One region of the Marinobacter suaedae genome, then DNA from elsewhere that is predicted to be linked to it. Evidence: predicted binding sites of a transcription regulator. Region 1 holds the regulator's gene; each other region holds the start of a gene.
What was found. Region 1 encodes LexA, which represses DNA repair genes until DNA is damaged. Its sites were predicted from a motif close to CTGTNTNNNNANACAG; they were not measured.
Positions count from the first base shown of each region.

Region 2: the regulator LexA is predicted to act here: its motif matches at 2,592-2,607, upstream of recN (DNA repair protein RecN).
Region 3: the regulator LexA is predicted to act here: its motif matches at 3,914-3,929, upstream of imuA (translesion DNA synthesis-associated protein ImuA).

Region 1 covers NZ_JAUMIS010000001.1:201,139-208,297, reverse strand. Annotated here, with positions in the region: gene QVZ43_RS00870 (translocation/assembly module TamB domain-containing protein) at 1-497, shown strand, start outside; gene QVZ43_RS00865 (SIMPL domain-containing protein) at 500-1,183, opposite strand; gene QVZ43_RS00860 (gamma-glutamyl-gamma-aminobutyrate hydrolase family protein) at 1,180-1,944, opposite strand; gene QVZ43_RS00855 (amidoligase family protein) at 1,937-2,938, opposite strand; gene lexA (transcriptional repressor LexA) at 3,148-3,759, shown strand; gene QVZ43_RS00845 (cell division inhibitor SulA) at 3,800-4,291, shown strand; gene QVZ43_RS00840 (hypothetical protein) at 4,372-4,632, opposite strand; gene QVZ43_RS00835 (DUF6586 family protein) at 4,674-5,186, opposite strand; gene QVZ43_RS00830 (DUF1329 domain-containing protein) at 5,434-6,792, shown strand; gene QVZ43_RS00825 (SOS cell division inhibitor) at 6,890-7,159, shown strand, end outside.
Region 2 covers NZ_JAUMIS010000001.1:906,358-913,516, reverse strand. Annotated here, with positions in the region: gene QVZ43_RS04195 (outer membrane protein assembly factor BamE) at 1-195, opposite strand, end outside; gene fur (ferric iron uptake transcriptional regulator) at 319-732, shown strand; gene recN (DNA repair protein RecN) at 826-2,505, opposite strand; gene grpE (nucleotide exchange factor GrpE) at 2,790-3,395, shown strand; gene dnaK (molecular chaperone DnaK) at 3,486-5,402, shown strand; gene dnaJ (molecular chaperone DnaJ) at 5,479-6,606, shown strand; gene dapB (4-hydroxy-tetrahydrodipicolinate reductase) at 6,632-7,159, shown strand, end outside.
Region 3 covers NZ_JAUMIS010000002.1:84,030-91,188, reverse strand. Annotated here, with positions in the region: gene QVZ43_RS09240 (pyridoxal phosphate-dependent decarboxylase family protein) at 1-1,288, shown strand, start outside; gene cysK (cysteine synthase A) at 1,333-2,820, shown strand; gene QVZ43_RS09230 (hypothetical protein) at 3,030-3,458, shown strand; gene QVZ43_RS09225 (heavy-metal-associated domain-containing protein) at 3,486-3,803, shown strand; gene imuA (translesion DNA synthesis-associated protein ImuA) at 3,947-4,651, shown strand; gene QVZ43_RS09215 (Y-family DNA polymerase) at 4,659-6,071, shown strand; gene QVZ43_RS09210 (error-prone DNA polymerase) at 6,071-7,159, shown strand, end outside.

The DNA.
Region 1 (7,159 bases):
TGTTCGTTGGCGCGATTGCCCAGCCCTATCTGGATATCGAGGCCATCAGAACCGTCGATGCCGTGGTGGCCGGTATTCGCTTGACCGGACCCGCCCAGTCGCCGTCAACGGAGGTGTTCTCAGTCCCGGAAATGCCCGAGGGGGTTGCCCTGTCTTACCTGATTCTGGGGCGGGCGCCGGAAACCCGGGGTGAAGAAGGACAGATGAGCACCGCCGCCCTGTCTCTGGGGTTAAACCAGACTGCTGAACTGACGGGCAAGATTGGTGAAGAGCTGGGCATCGAGCAGTTTGCTCTTGAAGCCGAGGGTGCTGGTGATGAAACATCCGTGGTTGCCAGTGGTTACCTGACGGATGAGCTCAGTATTCGGTACGGCGTTGGAATATTTGAGCCCATCACAACAGTGGCGTTGCGCTACGACCTCGGAAAATACTTCTACGTTGAGGCGGCCAGTGGTCTGGCCGCTTCACTGGATATCTTCTATACCCGTGATTTCTAGCGTCAATCCAGCTCGAAGGTCGCGGTGACCGAAGCCGTCACTTCCCGTGTGCCAACACTCTGGACCGGATCAGCTGTCGTACGGGCTTCGGCCATCATTCGGGGCATTGGTGGCATTCCGCCGTCTACCTGCATGCTGATGACATCACCGCAGGACTGGTCCAGTTGATCCGCGACGAACTCACACCGCGCCCTGGCATCGGCAATGGCCAGAGCCAGTGCTTCCTGCTTCAGTTCCTTCTCGTTTGAATGGAAAAACTGGCCGGGCCCAAGGCTGTAGCGCATACCGATGGCCTGGGCCTGTTCCAGGATCGGATTGAGCAGGGTCAGGTCATCAAGCTGGAAGGTCACAGTTTGGGACGCGACCGCCTTTTGGGTTGGCTCGCTCCCCGGTTGAGCCGGGGGCAGGGTTCGGGAATACAGGTGCACGTTGGCATCCGTGTATTCATCCAACTCATCTTCGTAATCTTCGATGGCTTCCCGCCATTGGGCCATCATGGATGCCACTGCTTCGGTCGCCTGCTGGGGCACTTCGTTCTCGACGGTCGCGGTGAAATACAGGCGCACGCTGTCTGGCTGATAACGCACACTGCCTTCGCCACTCAGTGACACTTCACCAGCCATGGCGATGACGGGCAGAAGCGCAAGGGGCAGACCAATCTGTGCAAGTCGGCTTCCAGTATTCATGGGTCACTCCTCCCTGGAGCTTGTTCAAAAAAGGACGAATCGGAATCCGGCTCTAACCGGCCCCTCTTGAAATTCAGGGCGGCATGGACGAACTGCCGGAAGATCTGGCGATGTCCCCCATGGTATAGCAGATATTCCGGATGCCATTGCAGCCCGAGCATCCATTGTCCGCTCTGGTTCTCGATGGCCTGCACGAACAGGTCGTTATCCACGGCAACGACCCGGAGGTTTTGCCCCAACCGCTTGATGGCCTGACTGTGAATGCGATTGGCGCCTATGGTGAGGCCCTGCATGGCTTTCGCCAGTCGGCTGTCCTTCACCAGTCGCACCGTCTGCATGGGCAAGAGAAGGGGGCGGTGCCGGGTATGGACCCGAATCGGAGTGACGTTCTGGCACAGCGAACCACCGTGGAAAACATTGATGAACTGGGCGCCCCTGCAGATGCCGAGGACCGGTATGCCTGTGCGTTCCGCCTGCTCCAGCAGGCGGTAGTCAGTGGCGTCCCGTCGCTGGTCATAACGCGCGGAAACCTCGGGCTTTTGCCCGTAGCGCTCCGGATGAACGTGGGTGCCGCCGGAAAGCACCAGCCCATCCAGCAGTTCCACATTGGTGTGGGACCCGGGGCGAATATAGTGGGTGTGTGCTCCGTACAGTCTGAGCCCCATGCTGATCAGCCGGTGGGCGGTGCCACGCCGGGAGGGACCGCTGATCCCGATCGTCAGTCCCGGCAGCTCAATTTCAGGAATTGAAGGATCACGCATACCCCAGACTCTGCAGCCAATGGGTGGAGCTGTCCAGCCAGCTTTGGGTGAGATTGCGCAGGCTCAGTTTGTGGGCCTCGCGAAACCGCGAGCGGAGTTCGGCCAGCTGCTCCGCGTTGTTGGCAATCTGCTCGAGGACGACCCAGTCGTTCCAGACGTCGGAGAACTGCCAGTTTGGGTTGTCGATGTCGCAATCGGGTAACCGGTAGTGCAGGGTAGGGCGGCTCTTTATCCGCGTGTCCTGGACGTACTCGTTCAGCAACGAGTGGTCCAGGTAGGCAAACAAAGGAAGCAGGTCCAGGGCGCGGTTGCGGGTCGGGTTGGATTCAAGGTAGTCAAGCATCAGCTCAGACTGATCCGGTGCGTAATCGTCCGTCATCAGCCGGTCGGTGAAGCGACTGCTCCAGGGCTCGATATAGGTGGTCATCTTGCGGCTGATATCCAGCTGATGGCGTGACTTGAGCCAATCGTACAGGGCGGCGAAGGCCTGAAGGTAGCGAACCAGGGTAGCAGGTTCCAAATCGGGCAATTCCGGATTCAGCTGCAAACCGAAGGCGTAATAAATCGACTCCCGGCTGCCGAGTGCCCCCTGTTGTCTCAGCGCGCTGACCAGTGCTTCGATTTGTCCTACTTCGTTGAATGGCAGGGGAGGGGTGATGATCTCAAGGGGCACAATCCGCTCGGCTGCCGCATCGATTACTTCCAGCGCCTGGCCACCGAGTTCCCTGATGGAATCGGGAAGCTGGGAATCGCTCAAGTCGAGATCTTTCACCAGTTCCGAATCCAGCTCCACCGTATATTCGCCAAACTCGGTATCGATCTTGGTGACATAGCGGGATTCAAGCCGGGGTTTGGCGCCCAGGAAATCGGACACGTTAAACACAAGCTGATCGTAGCTGAGTCCGGACAATTCAAGTTCAACACCAACGCGACGTTCCTTTTTATCGCTGGTGCGCATGATGTCCGGCATTTGGCATGGGGTGCGATTATCCATAACGCTCAGTGTCCTTAAAGACTGCCTTTCCAGAACCTTATCACAATCCTCGTCGCTGCCCGCCGGTCTGCACCAGAAATTCATAGTGGGCTTTACACTGGATAAAACACTGTATATAGTTTGTTTACTGTATATAAAAACAGGGCATGCCCAGAGCGCTTAAATGCAATGCAAGGGCTGTCTCGGAAATGAGTTGACGGAGAACTCCCATGAAACTGACCGCAAGGCAATCTCAGGTGCTGGATATCATCCGGCGGTATCTGGATGAGACCGGCTACCCGCCCACCCGCGCGGAAATTGCCGCGGAACTCGGTTTCCGTTCCGCAAATGCCGCCGAAGAGCATCTTCGTGCGCTGGCCCGTAAAGGCGCCATTGAGATGGTTCCAGGAGCGAGTCGGGGCATCCGTTTGCCGGAAGCCGAGGAGGATCTGGGCTTGCCGGTCATTGGTCAGGTTGCTGCTGGTAGCCCGATTCTGGCGCAGGAGCACATTGAGGATCATGTCACCCTGCAGCCGGAATTTTTCTCCCCCTCGGCAGATTACCTGCTGCGGGTGCGTGGAATGAGTATGAAAGACATCGGTATTCTGGATGGTGACTTGCTGGCGGTCCATCGCACACAGGATGTCCACAATGGTCAGGTTGTCGTGGCACGGGTTGGCGAGGACGAGGTAACCGTCAAGCGTTACCGTAAAGAAGGCAGCAAGGTCTTCCTGATTGCGGAGAACGAAGAGTTCGATCCCATCGAGGTGGATCTCGCCGAGGAGCATTTGTTTATCGAAGGTCTGGGGGTGGGAGTTATCCGCCGGTCGGATCTCCACTAATCAGGTCAGGTAATCCGGACAGTCTGGGAGCAGCTAGGTTATGGAACAATTGAGCTTCAGTCAGAACACCGCTTTTCATCAGGGCGCGATGCCCTATCCGCTTTCCTCATCTGTTGGAACCGAAAAGCGGGCGATCATCAGTACGCGTCCCAAGTCAGAGTCCCGGACGGCTCCCAGTGTTGGCAATGTGACCGAGATCATCATGCCTCAGGAGCAGGTTGAAAACTTCCAGTTGCTGCTACCGATGCTGACCCAGCTCAATCAGGAAAAACGCTGGCTTGCGTGGATTGACCCACCCCAAGCTCTGGTGAGCAAGTGGCAAAAAATGCACGGGATCGTTACAGGCCAGTTGCTGGTGCTGCGTTCCACGCCGGAATACTCCGCGCAAGAATTGGCCGAGCGTGCTTTGAGTGCAGGTACCTGCCACGCGGTCGTGATGTGGACGCAGAAGCTGAGTAAGTCTGCATTTCGTGAGCTTCAGGAAGCTTCGGCGCGAGGCAATAGTCACGGGGTTGTGCTTCGTCAACGCTGATTAGGAAGGTGCGGGGCGGAATGCCCCGCAATGGATTACCCCGGTGATTCGGTCAGGCCTGATGTAAGGCGGTACTGGGATCAGTGCAGCGTGTAGGAGGGCGCTATCTCGGCGGTTTCCTGGTCGTCTTCTTCCCAGTCGATGTCATGGGCAACGCTGCCCACGGCCTCAATGCCCGCGGCAATCATTGCTTTCGCCACATTCATATCCTTGTCTGCCATCATCTCGCGAGCTTCCTCCGAAAAGGAGATTTTTACCAGCGGCGCACTCTCATCATCAATGCGGCGCAGTGCGTAATCGCCGTTGCTCAATTGAACGATTTCAAAAAATGAGGGTGACATATCCTAAACCTTTATGTTGATGGATCGGGTTGAGCGCTGAGCTACCACTCGCTGTGCTGCTCTTCCAGATCGTCGGCAAATTGCTTCAGTGCGCCCAGGGATTTCTTCAGGGCACCTTCGGATCGGTCTGGGCCGGTTTCCGCAGAAATGGCGATAATGTTGTCCGAACTGACCGTCTTGCGGCTCACGGGTGGATTGCTCTGGGCTCGTTCGAGTTGATCCAGATGCTGCCACCAGCTGCCTGAAGTACGGCTGAGTTCCAGAAGTTTTATTGCCTCGTACGAATGTTCTCCAACCAGTGTTGCCAGCTCTTCAAGGCTGGCGGGCTGTTCGTTTCGAAACTGATGATGCCGGGCTATCATGGTCAGTAACAGTTGTCTTGCCCGGAGCATCAGTTCTACCGCCCCTTGCCTGGCGGCCTCGCTCTTCAGTGTCCGTTCCGTGTCCGTCGTACGGTCTGCCTCTTCCCCGTCGACCCGAGTGGTGCTCTGGTCCAGCAAGCATCTGGCCAGAAAAAGTTTTTGCGAAACCAGTGAGTACCAGGGTGACGCCATGGAGAATCCCGCAGCTGAAGAACGGTTCAAATCGAAAGTAAGCCGCCAATATTAACATTTTCCCGCGTAAATTTCTGCATCGGAATGTCCTGTTGCTGTTTCACAAGAATCTACAAACAATCGCTTGAAACGACCGTTTGAATTTGGCACAAAGATGCTGCCCAAAAGCGGCTGATTCTTGTGCTGACACCCGACGGTGGGCCAATGGCTTAATCGGGAGTGCATGTTTTTTCTGGAGGTGTAAGGAATGCGGAATCCTATTGTTGCCGGTATTACGGTAGCTTTGCTTGGTTTGTCCGGAACGGCGCTGGCGAAGGTCGCACCGGAAGAAGCTGCAAAGCTGGGCGGTGAGTTGACTCCCGTCGGCGCGGAACGGGCGGCAAACGCCGCCGGAACGATTCCAGAATGGACAGGTGGTCTGAACACACCCCCGGCTTCCTGGAAAAAAGGGGACATCGAGACCAATCCCTTTCCCGACGATGAGCCGCTGTTCATTATTACCAAGGCTAATGCTCATCTGTACAAGGACAAGCTGTCAGAGGGTCATCTGAAAATGCTTGACCAGTATGGGCCGGACTTTTTTCTTCCGGTTTATGAAAGCCGTCGAACCGCAGCCTATCCCCAGCATGTTTATGAAAAGCTGAAAGAGAACGCGCTGTCGGCCGAATTGCTCGATAACGGCAACGGCGTGCGCGATGCGATCATGACCAGCCCCTTCCCGATCCCCAAGAATGGTCTGGAGGCCATCTGGAATCATATCCTGCGGTACCGTGGCACCGAAATTGAGTTCCGAAGTGCCTCTGCAACGCCTCAGCGGGATGGTTCGTATAACCCGGTCGTGAACGACTACCAGTACTTTATCGCCTACAGCAAGAAGGACGCGAAGCTTGAGGAATTCGACAACAAGATCTTCTATCTGAAAACCAATACGGTTTCACCGGCTACACTGGCAGGCACGATCACGCTGGTACACGAAACCCTCGACCAGATTCGTTCTCCCCGCCTGGCATGGCGCTATGACAGCGGTTCCCGTCGTCTGCGTCGTTCGCCGAATCTGGCCTACGAGACAGACCTGCCGAATTCCTCTTCACTCCGCTCGGTGGACCAGAAGGACATGTACAATGGAGCACCGAACCAGTACGAGTGGGAGCTCAAGGGCAAGCGCGAGCTGTACGTACCGTACAACGCCTACATGCTGCACGATGAAGAAGTCCGTCCGGATGATGTGATTCGTCCGCGCCACATCAATCAGTCGCTGGCCCGTTACGAGCTGCACCGGGTGTGGGTGGTCGAAGCCAGGCGACGGGTTGGAATCAGCCACATTTACGATCGTCGTGTGTTCTATATCGATGAGGATAGCTGGCAGATCCTGGCGTCCGAGGAGTACGACGAAGACGGTAATTTGTGGCGGGTGTCCGAGGCTCACAACATCAGTTTCTACAGTGAGCCGGTGTTCTGGACCACCATGGAAATGACCTATGACCTGAAGGCCGAGCGTTACTATGTTGATGGCTTGGACGATGGTTACAAGCCCTACGACTTCAGCCCCGGATTCCGGAGCAGCGAGTTTACCGCCTCGGCAGCACGGCGGGACGCACGCCGGTGATTCGGGCAAAGTGAGAGGGGCCGGCTTGTCCGGCCCTTTTTATTCGTCATCGCCTTTGTCGGCTCCCTAAATGCCCGATTCAGACAGGAGAATATGTATGTCATCCCCGCAAGAATTGCTGGATACCGTGGACCGTTTGTTGGCAGATTTGTCAGGAGCGCTGGGTGAGGGAAACTGGGAACGGTTGGGTACACTGAACGCTGATATCAAACCGTCAGTGGGTCCGATGATGACGGCCATGGAGTCCGGGGCACTGAGCGTTGCAGATGTTCAATTGCGCCTGGAGGAACTTCAGCAGTTGGTTGGTGCCATTGAGGAAAGTGCCCAGAGAGCCAGAAAAGAGACACAAGATGCGTTGAATGCCGTC
Region 2 (7,159 bases), 710 kb from region 1:
GGACATGTCAGTGGGATTGATCAGCAGGGGGGTTCCGAGCACCGCATGAACCTGCCGTCTCGGCATGCCTTCACTCAATTGGCTAATCTCTTCCTCGGTCACAATGTTGCCCTGCTGGACATTGATCTTGTACACGCCAGGAAAGCTGCAGCCAGCCATCATGAAGATGAGAATAAATGAGATTAGCTTTTGCATCGCCGGAGCAAATCCTCTATTTTTGAAAACGCCTGCCACAAGCGGGCATGGGCGCTATACCGTTATTTAAAGCGGCTTCATCATACCGGAAGCCGGGAAGTACACCAAAGAGTGAAATGTAACATGTCATCCGAGAACGCCGAATTACGTAAGGTCGGTCTGAAAGTCACTCTGCCGCGGGTGAAGATCCTGAACATTCTTGAGACCGCGGACGAGCATCATCTGAGTGCCGAAGACGTCTACAAGAAACTGCTCGAGCAAGGGGATGACGTTGGACTGGCGACGGTATACCGGGTTCTGACTCAGTTCGAAGCCGCCGGGCTTGTGTTGCGCCACAATTTCGAGGGTGGTCATGCCGTGTTTGAGATGGCTGGCGACGATCATCACGATCACATGGTGTGTACCCAGACCGGTGAGGTCATTGAGTTTGTCGACGAAGTGATTGAAGAGCGCCAGAAGAAAATCGCTCAGGAGCATGGCTATGAAATTGTTGATCACAGCCTGATCCTGTACGTGAAGCCCATCAAGTCTCAATAATGCCGAACAAAAAAGGGCGGATTGTGTTCCGCCCGTAAAAGCTCTCGAAGTCGAGAGGGGATGTGTTCGGTGCGCCGTCGCGGCCAGGCCCTGTCAGTGATGCGTCGCCTGCCCCTTTGAAACCATTTCCTTTGCGTGTGCCAGCGTCTGATCGGTCATATCCACGCCGCCGAGCATTCGGGCTACTTCGCTGATGCGCCCCTGATCATCCAGTGTTTCGATCCTGGAGAAGGTGGTGTCCTGTTCGGTGAACTTGCTGACGAACAGATGCTGGTGGCATTGCGCGGCCACTTGCGGAAGGTGCGTGACGCAAAGGATCTGTCCGTTCTCACCCAATTTGCGCAGCAATCGGCCGACCACTTCAGCGGTGCCACCGCCAATCCCCACATCCACTTCATCGAATACCAGGGTGGGCGTGGTTGAGGTCTGTGCGACCACCACCTGAATGGCGAGGCTGATGCGGGAAAGCTCACCGCCCGACGCCACCTTGGACAGCGCGCGCGCCGGCTGTCCGGGATTGGCGCTGACCAGGAATTCAATGTCCTGCTGACCATGAGGTGTTGGCTCGCCGTCGGCGCTGCGGTTCAGGTGAGTGACGAACTGCACCGAGGGCATGCTCAACTGGGCCAGTTCTTCAGCGATTCGCTGATCCAGTTCAACGGAGGCGCGCTGGCGGGCATCGGTCAGTTGCTTGGCAAGAGCATCGTAGGCTTGTCGATGTTCGCCCAACTCCGCCTCCAGCTGCTCCAGGCTGCCAGCGCCGCCGTCCAGCTCGGCCAGTTCTGCAGACAGTTTCTGATGGAATTCCGGCAGTTCTTCTGGCCCGATCCGATGTTTGCGTGCCATCTGGTAGATAGCGCTGAGTCGTTCTTCCACGTCGGCCAGCCGGGCGGGGTCGGCTTCGTAATCGTCGACGAACCGGCGCAGGTTGTCGCCCGCTTCGCTGATCTGGATTTGTGCCTCGTTCAGCATCTGGATGGTGTCAGCCAGAGCCGGTACGTCGGTCGGTAGTTGTTCCAGTTGCTGTAGCGCCTGGCGAACAAGGCTTGCGGCACTGTTGTCTTCTTCAGTGCACAGCTGGGCTGCCTGATGGCTGTTATGCAGCACGGCATCCGCCTGGCTGAGTTGGGCCTGTTCCTGCTCAAGTTGTGCCTGCTCGTCTTCTTGCAGGTCGAGCCGGTCCAGCTCTTCAACCTGATATCTCAACAGCTGCAGCTTGGCTTCGGTTTTATCGGCATTTTGCTGGCGCTCGGTCAGGCGCTGGCGGGTCTGGTTCCAGATTTTCCAGGCAGCCTGAACCTCTGTCGCGAGGGTTTCAGCGCTGGCGAACTCGTCCAGTAACTTGCGGTGGGTGTCTTTGCGCAGCAGTGACTGGTGCTGGTGCTGGCTGTGGATATCCATCAGCAATCCGCCCAGCTCCTTGAGGTGCGCGAGGGGGCAGGGTTGTCCGTTAATGTAGGCGCGGGACCGGCCGTCCTTACTGATTACCCGGCGGAGGATGCAGTCGCTGTCGTCGTCGAGTTCATGGCTTTCCAGCCACTGAGTGGCTTCAGGAATGCTGGATACATCGAAACTGGCGGTGATGTCGGCACGTTTGGCCCCGTGACGCACGGCGCCGGCATCGGCTCTGCCGCCCATAGCCAGGCCCAGTGCATCCAGCACAATGGACTTGCCGGCACCGGTTTCACCGGTCAGCGCGGTCATTCCCTGCTTGAATTGCAGTTCCACGCGTTCAGCGATGGCGTAGTTCGAGACGGTGAGCTGTGTGAGCATGTGCGTTGCCTCCGTGTCCTTTTCTGGGAGTCTTGCCCCCGGCGCGACAGTTCTCAATCAAAAAGTACTGTATGCGAATACAGTGACTGTGAATATATACAGGGTTTTTCCTGTTTGCAAACCGGTCCGTATAAAAAGTGAGTGAATGATCGTCAGGGGTGGTTGAAACCTGTCAACTGGGCCCCATATCCGTTCGCAAATACTCAGTTCCGGCTTGCGTTGGCCGGGAACCACATGCAATTGGCCAGTCCGGACTGGCCGCCGGATATTCAGCAGGAGTCAACATGAGCACTGAGGAGAAGCGCAACGAGCAGGTCGCTGAGGAACTGAATGAAGCGACAGAAGCTGCCGCCGAAGAGGCGCTGGAGCAGGATGCGGTTGAAGAAGAGGGCGCAGGTTCTGAACTGGAGGCGCTGAAGGCCCAGGTAAAGGATGCCCAGGATCAGGTTCTTCGGGCGCAGGCGGAGATGCAGAATGTTCGCCGCCGTGCCGAAATCGATGTTGAGAAGGCGCACAAATTCGCGCTGGAGAAGTTTGTTAAGGAGTTGTTGCCGGTTGCGGATAGCCTCGAAAAGGCCGTTGAAAGCACAGAAGGCACTGAGAAGGCCGGTGAGGTCGTGGCCTCCATCCGCGAAGGGATGGAAATGACCCTGAACCTTTTCCTGAACAGCCTTGGAAAATTCAACGTTGAGCAGGTAAATCCGGTGGGCGAACCGTTTGATCCCCAGCAGCATGAGGCGATGTCCATGGTGCCGGCGGCGGACGCCGAGCCGAACAGTGTGGTGGCAGTGGTTCAGAAAGGGTACTTGCTGAACGGTCGAGTGGTGCGCCCGGCCATGGTGGTGGTCGCGAAAGCGGATAGTGCGCCAAAAATCGACGAGCAGGCTTGAAAAGTCGATTAAAGCGCCAATATAGCCAGATAACGGTTAAAGCCGGAGCCTTGAACCTCCGGGAATGTGCAAAAGAATTGGAGTGAATCAATGAGCAAAATTATCGGTATTGATCTGGGAACGACCAACTCCTGCGTTGCCATCATGGATGGTGACAAGGTCAAAGTGATTGAGAACGCCGAGGGCGATCGCACCACCCCGTCCATCATCGCTTATACCGATGATGGTGAGACTCTGGTTGGCCAGTCTGCAAAGCGTCAGGCGGTTACCAACCCGGACAACACGCTGTATGCCATCAAGCGCCTGATCGGTCGTCGCTTTGAAGATGACGTGGTTCAGAAAGACATCAAGATGGTGCCTTACAAGATCGCCAAGGCCGACAATGGCGACGCTTGGGTTGAGGTGAAAGGCCAGAAAATGGCGCCGCCGCAGGTGTCTGCGGAAGTGCTGAAGAAGATGAAGAAAACCGCCGAGGACTACCTGGGTGAGAAAGTGACGGAAGCGGTTATCACCGTTCCGGCTTACTTCAACGACAGCCAGCGCCAGGCCACCAAGGACGCCGGTAAGATCGCCGGTCTGGAAGTGAAGCGGATCATCAACGAGCCGACCGCCGCTGCCCTGGCTTATGGTCTGGACAAGAAGAGTGGCGACCGCACTGTGGCCGTTTATGACCTGGGTGGTGGTACTTTCGACCTGTCCATCATTGAAATCGCCGACGTGGATGGCGAGCACCAGTTCGAAGTACTGGCGACCAACGGTGACACCTTCCTGGGTGGTGAAGACTTTGACCTTAAGGTTATCGAATACCTGGCCGACCAGTTCAAGAAAGACAGTGGTATCGACCTGCGCGGCGACTCTCTGGCCATGCAGCGTCTGAAGGAAGCCGGTGAGAAGGCCAAGATCGAGCTGTCCAGCAGCCAGCAGACCGACGTGAACCTGCCGTACATCACTGCAGATGCGAGCGGTCCGAAGCACATGAACGTGAAGCTGACCCGCGCCAAACTGGAATCACTGGTTGAGGATCTGGTCGACCGTTCTCTTGAGCCGTGTAAAGTGGCTCTGAAAGACGCCGGCATGAGTGCCAGTGAAGTAGACGAAGTGATTCTGGTGGGCGGTCAGACCCGTATGCCGCTGGTTCAGGAGAAGGTGAAGAACTTCTTCGGTAAGGAAGCACGCAAAGACGTGAACCCGGATGAAGCGGTTGCCATGGGTGCGGCCATCCAGGCAGCGGTACTGTCTGGTGATGTGAAAGACGTTCTGCTGCTGGACGTGACTCCGCTGACCCTGGGTATCGAAACCATGGGTGGCGTAGCGACTCCGCTGATCGACAAGAACACCACCATCCCGACCAAGAAGTCTCAGACTTTCTCAACTGCGGATGACAACCAGACTGCCGTAACCATCCACGTGGTTCAGGGTGAGCGCAAGCAGGCGAGCCAGAACAAGTCTCTGGGCCGGTTCGACCTGGCGGACATCCCGCCGGCGCCGCGCGGTGTGCCGCAGATCGAAGTCACCTTTGACATCGATGCCAACGGCATCCTGAACGTGTCCGCGAAGGACAAGGCGACTGGCAAGGAACAGTCCATTGTCATCAAGGCTTCTTCCGGTCTGAGCGATGACGAGATCGATAAGATGGTCAACGACGCCGAGGCCAATGCCGAGGAAGATCGCAAGTTCGAGGAGCTGGTGCAGGCTCGTAACCAGGGCGATGCCATGGTTCACGCGGTACGCAAGACCCTGACCGAAGCTGGTGACAAGGTGTCCGACAGCGAGAAAGAGTCTATCGAAGCGGCTATCAAGGATCTGGAGCAGGCTCTGGAAGGTTCCGACAAAGAGGATATCGAAGCCAAGACCCAGAAACTGACGGAAGTATCCTCTGAGCTCGCTCAGAAGATGTATGCCGATCAGGCTGAGCAGGCTGGCGGTCAGGAAGAGGCCCAGGCTCAGTCAGGCGACGACGCTGTCGACGCCGAATTTGAAGAAGTTAAAGACGACGATAAGCGGTAATCTGATCGATATCAGATGGTTGGAAAACGCGGGGTAAGCCCCGCGTTTTCCGCGTTTACAAACAAGGTTTTCAAGCATGGCCAAACGCGATTATTACGAAGTTCTCGGTGTGTCCCGGGATGCGGACGACAAGGAAATCAAGCGGGCGTATCGCAAGCTCGCGATGAAACATCACCCCGACCGTAATCCGGGCGACTCGGAGTCCGAGAACAAGTTCAAAGAGGCCAGCGAAGCCTACGAAGTGCTCGCCGATGATTCCAAGCGGGCAGCCTACGACCAGTTTGGTCATGCCGGCGTGGATGGCCAGGCCGGAGGTGGCTTCGGTGGCGGAGGCGCGAATTTCTCCGACATCTTTGGCGATGTGTTCGGTGATATTTTTGGCGGCGGTGGTGGTCGCGGTCGAAATACCCGTGGCAGCGATCTGCGCTACACCCTGGAGTTGGATCTGGAAGAAGCGGTCAAGGGCAAGACCGTCGAGATCACCATCCCGGGTCATAAAGAATGCGAGACGTGCGATGGCAGTGGGGCTGAAAAAGGCTCCAAACCCGAGACCTGTGGAACCTGTAAAGGTATGGGGCAGGTGCGCATGCAGCAGGGCTTCTTTGCGGTCCAGCAGGCGTGCCCAACGTGCCGTGGTTCCGGGCAGATCATCAAGAATCCGTGCAAGGTGTGTCATGGTCAGGGCCGCGTGCAGGAAGAAAAGACGCTTTCTGTTAAAGTGCCGCCCGGCGTGGATACCGGTGATCGAATTCGCCTGTCCGGTGAAGGAGAGATGGGCGTTGATGGTGGTCCTCCCGGCGATCTGTACGTTCAGGTTGCGGTTCGCGAGCACTCGATCTTTACCCGCGACGGCAGAAACCTTTACTGTGAAGTGCCCATCAGCATCGTGGATGCCGCGCTTGGTGGAGAGCTGGAAGTGCCAACGCTGGATGGCCGCGTAAAGTTGAAGATTCCGGCAGAAACCCAGACCGGCAAGCTGTTCCGCCTCCGAAACAAAGGGGTGACACCGGTTCGCGGTGGGGCCGCAGGCGACCTGTTGTGTCGTGTGATCGTGGAGACCCCGGTCAAACTGACCAAGCGCCAGAAAGACCTGCTGGAAGAGTTTCAGCAGACGCTGGATGATGCCGACGGAAAGAATCACGCTCCCAGGAAGACCTCTTGGTTCGAGGGTGTGAAGAGCTTCTTCGACGAAATGAAATTCTGACAGGACAACCGGGAGTCGTCCGATTATGAGGGTAGGAATCATCGGCGCCGCCGGGCGCATGGGGAAAGTGCTCATTGAAGCGGTCGACGGAACCGACGGCCTTGAACTGGGTGCGGCAATTGTCGAGCCGGGTAGTACTCTGGTGGGTGCGGATGCCGGTGAGGTGGCCGGTATTGGCCGGCTTGGCGTGACGTTGGCAGGAAGCCTGGGTGATGCCCGGGATGATTTCGATGTGTTGATCGACTTCACCTTCCCGGACCTGACCCTCGCCAATGCCGAGTTCTGCAAGAAGAACGGCAAAAAGCTCGTCATCGGTACCACCGGGATGTCCGAGGCTGAAAAGGAGCAATTGGCCAAGGCAGCTGAAACGGTTCCGATGGTGTTTGCCCCCAACATGAGTGTGGGTGTGAACGTGGCCCTGAACCTGCTCCGCACCGCCGCTCAGGCACTGGGTGATGACTACGATGTGGAAATCATCGAGGCCCATCACCGTCATAAGAAGGACGCGCCGTCAGGCACCGCTCTTCGTATGGGTGAGGTGGTTGCCGATGCT
Region 3 (7,159 bases), on a different contig from region 1:
ATTGAGCGAATGGGTCATCCCCAATGGTTCCCAGATTCCCCGCCCCGGCTGTACGTCATTCATCACCACCGGCGCCACCACCATGGGCGCACTAGCGACTCTGGCTGGCGCCATCGCATCACCCCAGCGCATGGGACTCACCGCCTTCAATCTGTTGGAAGAAGTGTCGCTGGACTGGATGGCCCGGATGTTTGACCTGCCGGCTGATATGAAGGGGGTCTACAGCAGCGGCGGCTCGGTGGCTAACCTGGTCGCATTGGGCGGGGCCCGCCAGGCGGCCTTTGAGGCCATTGGTATCGATCCTGCCCGGGATGGCGTGTCCCGCCCCTGCCGGATCTTTGCCTCCGCCGAATGTCATCATTCGGTTCAGCGGGCAGCAGCGGTGCTGGGGATGGGAAGGCAATCTGTCTGCAAGGTCGCGACAGACGATCAGGGCCGCATGCGACCAGACGCCCTGAAGCAACAGCTCCGGGAAGACCAGCAAAGCGACCGCCTCCCGGTGGCCGTGGTCGCCAATGCCGGCAGTACCAATCGTGGTGCCATCGACCCGCTACGGGTCATTGGTGACATCGCGAAGGCCCATGGGCTCTGGTTCCATGTGGACGGTGCCTACGGCCTGCCCGGCATTCTGGACCCCAGGGTCGCCCCGCTGTACGACGGTCTGGAACTGGCCGATTCGACGATAGTGGACCCTCACAAATGGTTAGGTGCCCCCGTTGGCATCGGCGCAACCTATGTGCGGGACCGGGAACTGCTGAACCGGGCCTTCACACAGGAAGCGGCCACGTATCTGGAGGGTTCCCTGATCGGAGAAGGCATTACCCACTCCATGGACAACCTGGGCATCCCCTACGCCGATATGGGCGTTGAGCTGTCGGCCCCGGCCCGCGGCACGGTGGTGTGGGCACTGATCCGGGAAATCGGTTTGGAAGGCATGCGCGAACGCATTTGCCGGCATAACGACATGGCCCGGCATGTCGCCGAACGCGTTCAAGCTCATCCGAACCTGGAGCTGGTGTCGGCGCCCACTCTCTCGATTATTGGATTTCGCTACATCGATGAAAACGAACCTGACCTTAACGAACTGAACCGAAAGATTCACCGCAGGATGGTGCAGCGGGGTAACGCCATTCCAAGCACCACCGTGGTCAACGGCATCCTGGCCATTCGCCCCTGCTTTGTGGGCGCTCGAACCACGATGAAAGAAGCTGACGAACTGGTGGACGAAGCACTATCAGCCGGTCAATATTTAACCACAACGACGAATGAAATCGCTGAACAACGATAAACGTCCGGGCACGCATCCAGACGAAGCAGCGAAGGAGAAACATCATGGGTACACGCTACAACAGCATTTTGGACACCATCGGGCACACTCCGGTGGTCAGGATCAACAACCTTGCGCCGGAAGGCGTCAACCTCTATGTGAAAGTTGAAGCCTTCAATCCGATGGGCTCGGTGAAGGATCGTTTGGCATTGGGTGTCATCGAAGACGCCGAGCGCCGGGGCGAACTCAAGCCCGGACAAACCATTGTGGAAGCCACCAGTGGCAACACCGGCATTGGCCTGGCTATGGTCTGCGCACAGAAGGGCTACCCCCTGGTAGTCACCATGGCGGAAAATTTCAGTGTGGAACGGCGCAAGCTGATGCGTTTTCTGGGCGCAAAAGTCGTGCTCACACCTGCGTCCCTGAAAGGATCCGGCATGGTATCCAAGGCGGAGGAACTGGCCAAAGAGCATGGCTGGTGGCAGCCCCGCCAGTTCGAAAACCCGGCCAATGCCGACACCCACGAACGCACCACAGCAGTGGAAATTCTGGAGGATTTCGCGGATGTCGGGCTGGATTACTGGGTCACTGGCTTCGGGACCGCTGGCACCCTGAACGGTGTATCCCGGGTTCTGAAACGCGAAAGCCCGAATACTCGAGTGGTGGTCTGCGAGCCAGACAACTCCGCCATCCTGGCCAGCGGCATTGCACAGCCCAGAGCCGCTGACGGCAATCACTCGGAAAGCCACCCCCTGTTTCGCCCGCACCTGATGCAAGGATGGTCACCAGACTTTGTGCCCAAACTGGCCGAAGAAGTCATGCAAGCCCATAACATTGACGAATTCCTGCCCATCGCCGGTAGCGACTCCCTTCAATGCGCCCGGGATCTTGCCTGCAAGGAAGGCATTTTCGTCGGTATTTCCTCTGGCGCCACCTTTGCCGGTGCGCTGCAGGTAGCCCGCAATGCACCGAAAGGCTCCAACATTCTCTGCATGCTGCCGGATACCGGCGAACGCTACCTGACCACACCATTGTTTGAGGATGTGGCCGTTGAGATGACCGATGAAGAAATGGCGTTGTCTCAGTCCACCCCAGGCTTCCGGTTCGACGTCAACACACCCCAGGCTCCGGAGCCCAAGGAAAAGCCGGTTGAGCTGGACCCAGAAGCGGTGGAGGAAGTGGAAGCCCTGATCAATGTCCCCAGCAGCCCCATCGTGATGTTCGCGCTGGAATGGTGTGAGTTCTGCTGGTCGGTGCGTAAAGTCTTCCAGAAATACGGGATTGAATATAAATCCGTGGACCTGGATTCCGTGGTGTATCAGGAGGGTAACCGGGGCGGCAAGATCCGGGCGGTACTCAAAGAGAAAACCGGCTGGGCCACACTGCCCCTGATCTTCATCAACGGAGAGTTTATTGGCGGCTGTACCGATATCTTCGACCAGCTCAAGGACGGATCCCTTCAACCCAAGCTGGAAACCCAGCACATCCCCTTCAACCCGGAGATCCAGGTGGACCCGTACACCATGCTCCCGGGCTGGCTGCACCCTCGTTAATGATCAGACAGGTAAAAAAGGGGCTCATTCGAGCCCCTTTTTTTGTGCACCCCCTTCAGACCAGGATTTCATAACCCCTAACAACACTCCGCCCGAAATCTCCCAATCATCACCCGATTTAAACCAGAGAACCGCCAAGTTCTCAAAGGCTCATCGTTTTAACCTGAAACTGTTCCAACTGATCGGACACAACAACGGAGAACAACGCCATGTATACCCAAAAATCACAACTCTATTACCCACCACTGGAGCACGTCGCTGGCCACTTTTCCTGGATTCAGGAACGGCCGGACGATTACATGCCCCGTCGCACCGAAGACACCACCAAGCGTTTTGCCGCCACCACTGCCGTGATGGCCATGGCATCTACCCTGGTGACCGCGGCCGCCTGCCTGATTCCCTGGATTGCCCTGAGTGTGGGCATCGGCGGGCTAGGTTTCCTGACCCGCTACACCTACCTGCAGGTGCCCGCCACCATTGTGACGGTTGCCCTTCTGTCCATCAGTTACCGGGCCCTTCGCCGCAGCCCTTGCCAGGGCACGACTTCTCGCCTGACCCGGGGGCTGTTCTGGTTTGCTGTAGCCCTGGCAGTTGCCATCAACCTGATCGAATACGTGGTTCTGCCCGCACTGGCCTGAACCCATAACAAACGAAGGAGACTCGCCATGAAAACCACCCTTCTGATTCTGACCCTGATGGGCGCTCTGGTTCATATCGCCGCCATGCCACCCAAGGCCTACGCGGACGAAACCCAGAGCGCCAGGCAGTCCACGACAACCCTGCGTATCGATGACATGTCCACCCCCGCCTGCCCGGCATTGGTGGAAGCCGCCGTCGCCAAGGTTCGGGGAGTGGAAAGCGTCAAAGCTTCCCTGGACACAAAAACCGCCATTGTTTACTACGACGCCTCACAAAGCGCCCCCAGGGATTTCATGCTGGCCATTCGAAAAGACGTAGGTTTCCACTCTGAAATCCAGCAATAAACGCTCCCGCCTGATGCCTTCGCCGGTGGTTTCCCAATCACCGGCGATTTAACCAAACGCTCTCCGAAACACCCCGCCGTTTAACTTGAAATCATGCCCCTTTCAGAATACTGTATATTTAAACAGTATTTCGAGAGATTCCCATGAGCGAACTGCTAAATACCCTGATGCGGGATGCCCGTGTCTGGCAGGGTCACCGTCACACCGCCACCCTCCAGCCCGCCGAGCCCACCGGCTACCAGCGCCTGGACAATCAACTGGGCGGCCTCGGCTGGCCCACCGGCGCGCTCAGCGAGTGCCTGCTGGATGCCCCCGGTATTGGTGAACTGCACCTGTTGCTGCCACTGATGCAGCGGCTGTCCCATCGCGGAAAAACCGTGTTCTGGATCAACCCACCGCACACCCCCTATGCCCCGGCTCTGGCGCGGGAAGGCGTGAATCTGGATCAGGTTGTGATGGTGCACACCGACAACCAGGGCGATTTCCTGTGGACACTGGAAAACTGCCTGCGCTCACCGGTCACCGGTCTGGTCATGGCCTGGCCCGACAAGCTGGCCGCCCGGGATATCCGGCGCCTGCAACTGGCTGCCGAAGCTGGCAGCAATGTGTGTGTACTGTTTCGGGAACGCCACCACGCAGAGCAGAACTCTCCCGCCGCCCTGCGCCTTGAGCTGACCCCCGGCGATCATCAGGCACTGAAAGTGAATATTGTGAAGCGCCGTGGTAGCTGGCCCGGCCAGCGCTGTTCGCTCAGCATGGGGCACCGGGCAGACCTGGCCAGCCAGGAAACACCTCGCATCATCCGGGGGCCCTGGCGACAGGGGCCAGGAACCGCCGCCAACCGGTAACCTCGTCATGATCTGGCTGTACCTGCACTTTCCGCACCTGTTGCTGGATCACATCCGGCGTGCCCGGGAGGACTCTGGCGCACTGGTGATTGTCGACGGCTCCGGACAAACCGTCCTCCAGGCCTGCCCGGAAGCCCGGGAACTGGGTGTACAGGTCGGCATGCGCCTGAAAACCGCCATCACGCTGGCGCCGGAATTGGCCATCGTACAGGCCGATGATCAACAGCAGGCCCGGATTCTGGAAGAGCAGGCTCGCTGGCTGTACCGGCATGCGGCCCATATCGTGCCCAAGCCACCGGATGGTTTACTGGCCGAAGTCGGTAGCCTGCAACGCTTGTACGGCGGCTTACCGGCCGTGTGGCAAACCGTGGAGATGGCTCTGGATGAGCACCAGCTCACGGCCTGGCCCGGCCTGGGTCATACTCCACTGGCCGCCCGGTTGATGGCCCGGACCGGCAAGGGCGAATGCAACGCCGACCGGGGGCATATTCTACGAACCCTTGGTCAGCTGCCCTTGCAGGCAGCCGAGTTCGATGATCGCACCTGCACCCGCTTACAACGGCTGGGACTGGATCGCCTCCAACAGGTATTTGACCTGCCACCGGCGGAACTGGCCCGGCGGCTGTCACCGGAAACCCTGGCGCGGGTGCAGAAGATTCTTGGTACTCGCCCGGACCCCCAACCGGATTGGCAGCCACCCCACCAGTTCCGGCAGCAGGCGGATTTCGTGCGGGAAATTGAGCAGGCCCAGGGGCTGCTGTTTCCGCTCCAGCGCATCCTGTCTGAACTGGAAGACGATCTGTGCTGGCGCCAGCAGGAAACCGACACTCTGTTCCTGACGCTCCATCATCGACATGAGGAGCCCACCAAGCTGCGCATCCGAACCTCCGGGCCGGAACACCGGGCCGAAGCCTTCCTGAATCTGATTCGCCTGCGGCTGGAACGGCACCCACTTAGGGCTCCGGTGCTGTCCTTACAGCTCTCCGTCAAACGGTTCCTCGGTCGCGAAGCTCCCTCCGGACGAGACCTGCTGGGCGAAACCCAGGATCTGAACGAAGCCTGGCACACCCTGATGAGTCGGCTTCAGGCCCGGCTCGGCGAATCTGCCCTGAGCCAGCTGGCTCCACAGGCTGACCACCGCCCGGAGCGGGCCTGGAGTGCCGCAAGCCTGGCGCGCAAGCACCAGCCCACCGAAACAACCGGTTTGCCCCGCCGCCCGCTGTGGCTGCTGCAAGGACCACAACCGCTGACCTCACCCCCACAGGCGTGGTTTGCAGGCCCGGAACGCATCAGTGGCGGCTGGTGGGATGGCCAGCGAGTACTTCGGGACTACTACATTGCCCAGCTCGATAGCGGCCAGTTGGCCTGGGTATTCCGGGATACTCAAGGCGGCTGGTACATACACGGGTGGTTTGGCTGATGGAGCGACCGGGCTACGCCGAACTCACTTGTGTCAGCAATTTCAGCTTTTTAACCGGTGCGTCTCATCCTCATGAACTGGCTGAGCGTGCCGCTGGGCTGGGCTACCGGGCACTGGCAATCACCGATGCCTGCTCCGTGGCCGGCATTCCCCGGGCCTGGGCCGCCCTGAAGGACAGTCCGGTACAGCTCATCACCGGCAGCCACTTTGAACTGGACGATGCCCCGCCGGAGGCCTGCATACCCCGGTTCGTGCTGCTGGCCCGCACCCGCAGGGGCTATGGTCAATTATGCCAGCTGATCACCACCGGTCGACGCCGGGCTGAAAAGGGTCAGTACCAGCTGTTTTTTCGGGACATCGAAACCCACACCCTGGACGACTGCCTATGCCTGTGGAACCCACCGGCACCGGCGGAAGCCAGTGCCGATCAGGCGCTGGCCTGCGGTGAATGGTTATTGCGCCTGTTCGAGCACCGGTTATGGCTGGCGGCCACCCGCACGCTGGAATCCGGCGAAGAACAGAAGCTGTCCCGTATCCGCTGGCTCGCCGATCAACTGCGCTGCCCGATTACCGCCACCGGCGATGTCCACATGCACAGCCGGGAACGCCAGCCCCTGCAGGATGTGCTCACTGCCCTGCACCATCACACCACCGTCGAGCACGCGGGCCATTGCCTGTTCCAGAATGCCGAACGCTACCTTCGGCCGCTGCCTGTCATTCAGCGATTATTTCCGGATGCCTGGCTGGAACAGAGCCTGAAAATCGCCGATCAGTGCACCTTCGAGCCCGGCAGCCTGCGCTACGAATACCCGCCCGATCTGGTACCGGAAGGCGAAACCCCCGCCGGCTACCTGAAACGCCTGACTCGCGAAGGCGAACGCCGGCGCTACCCCGAGGGTACGCCCCTCACCATTCAAGGCCTGATCCGCAAGGAGCTGGACCTGATTTCGGAGATGAAGTACGAACACTACTTCCTCACCATCTACGACATCGTGGCCTTTGCCCGCAGTCAGGGCATCCTGTGCCAGGGTCGGGGTTCGGCCGCCAACTCCGCCGTGTGCTATTGCCTGGGCATTACCGAAGTGAAT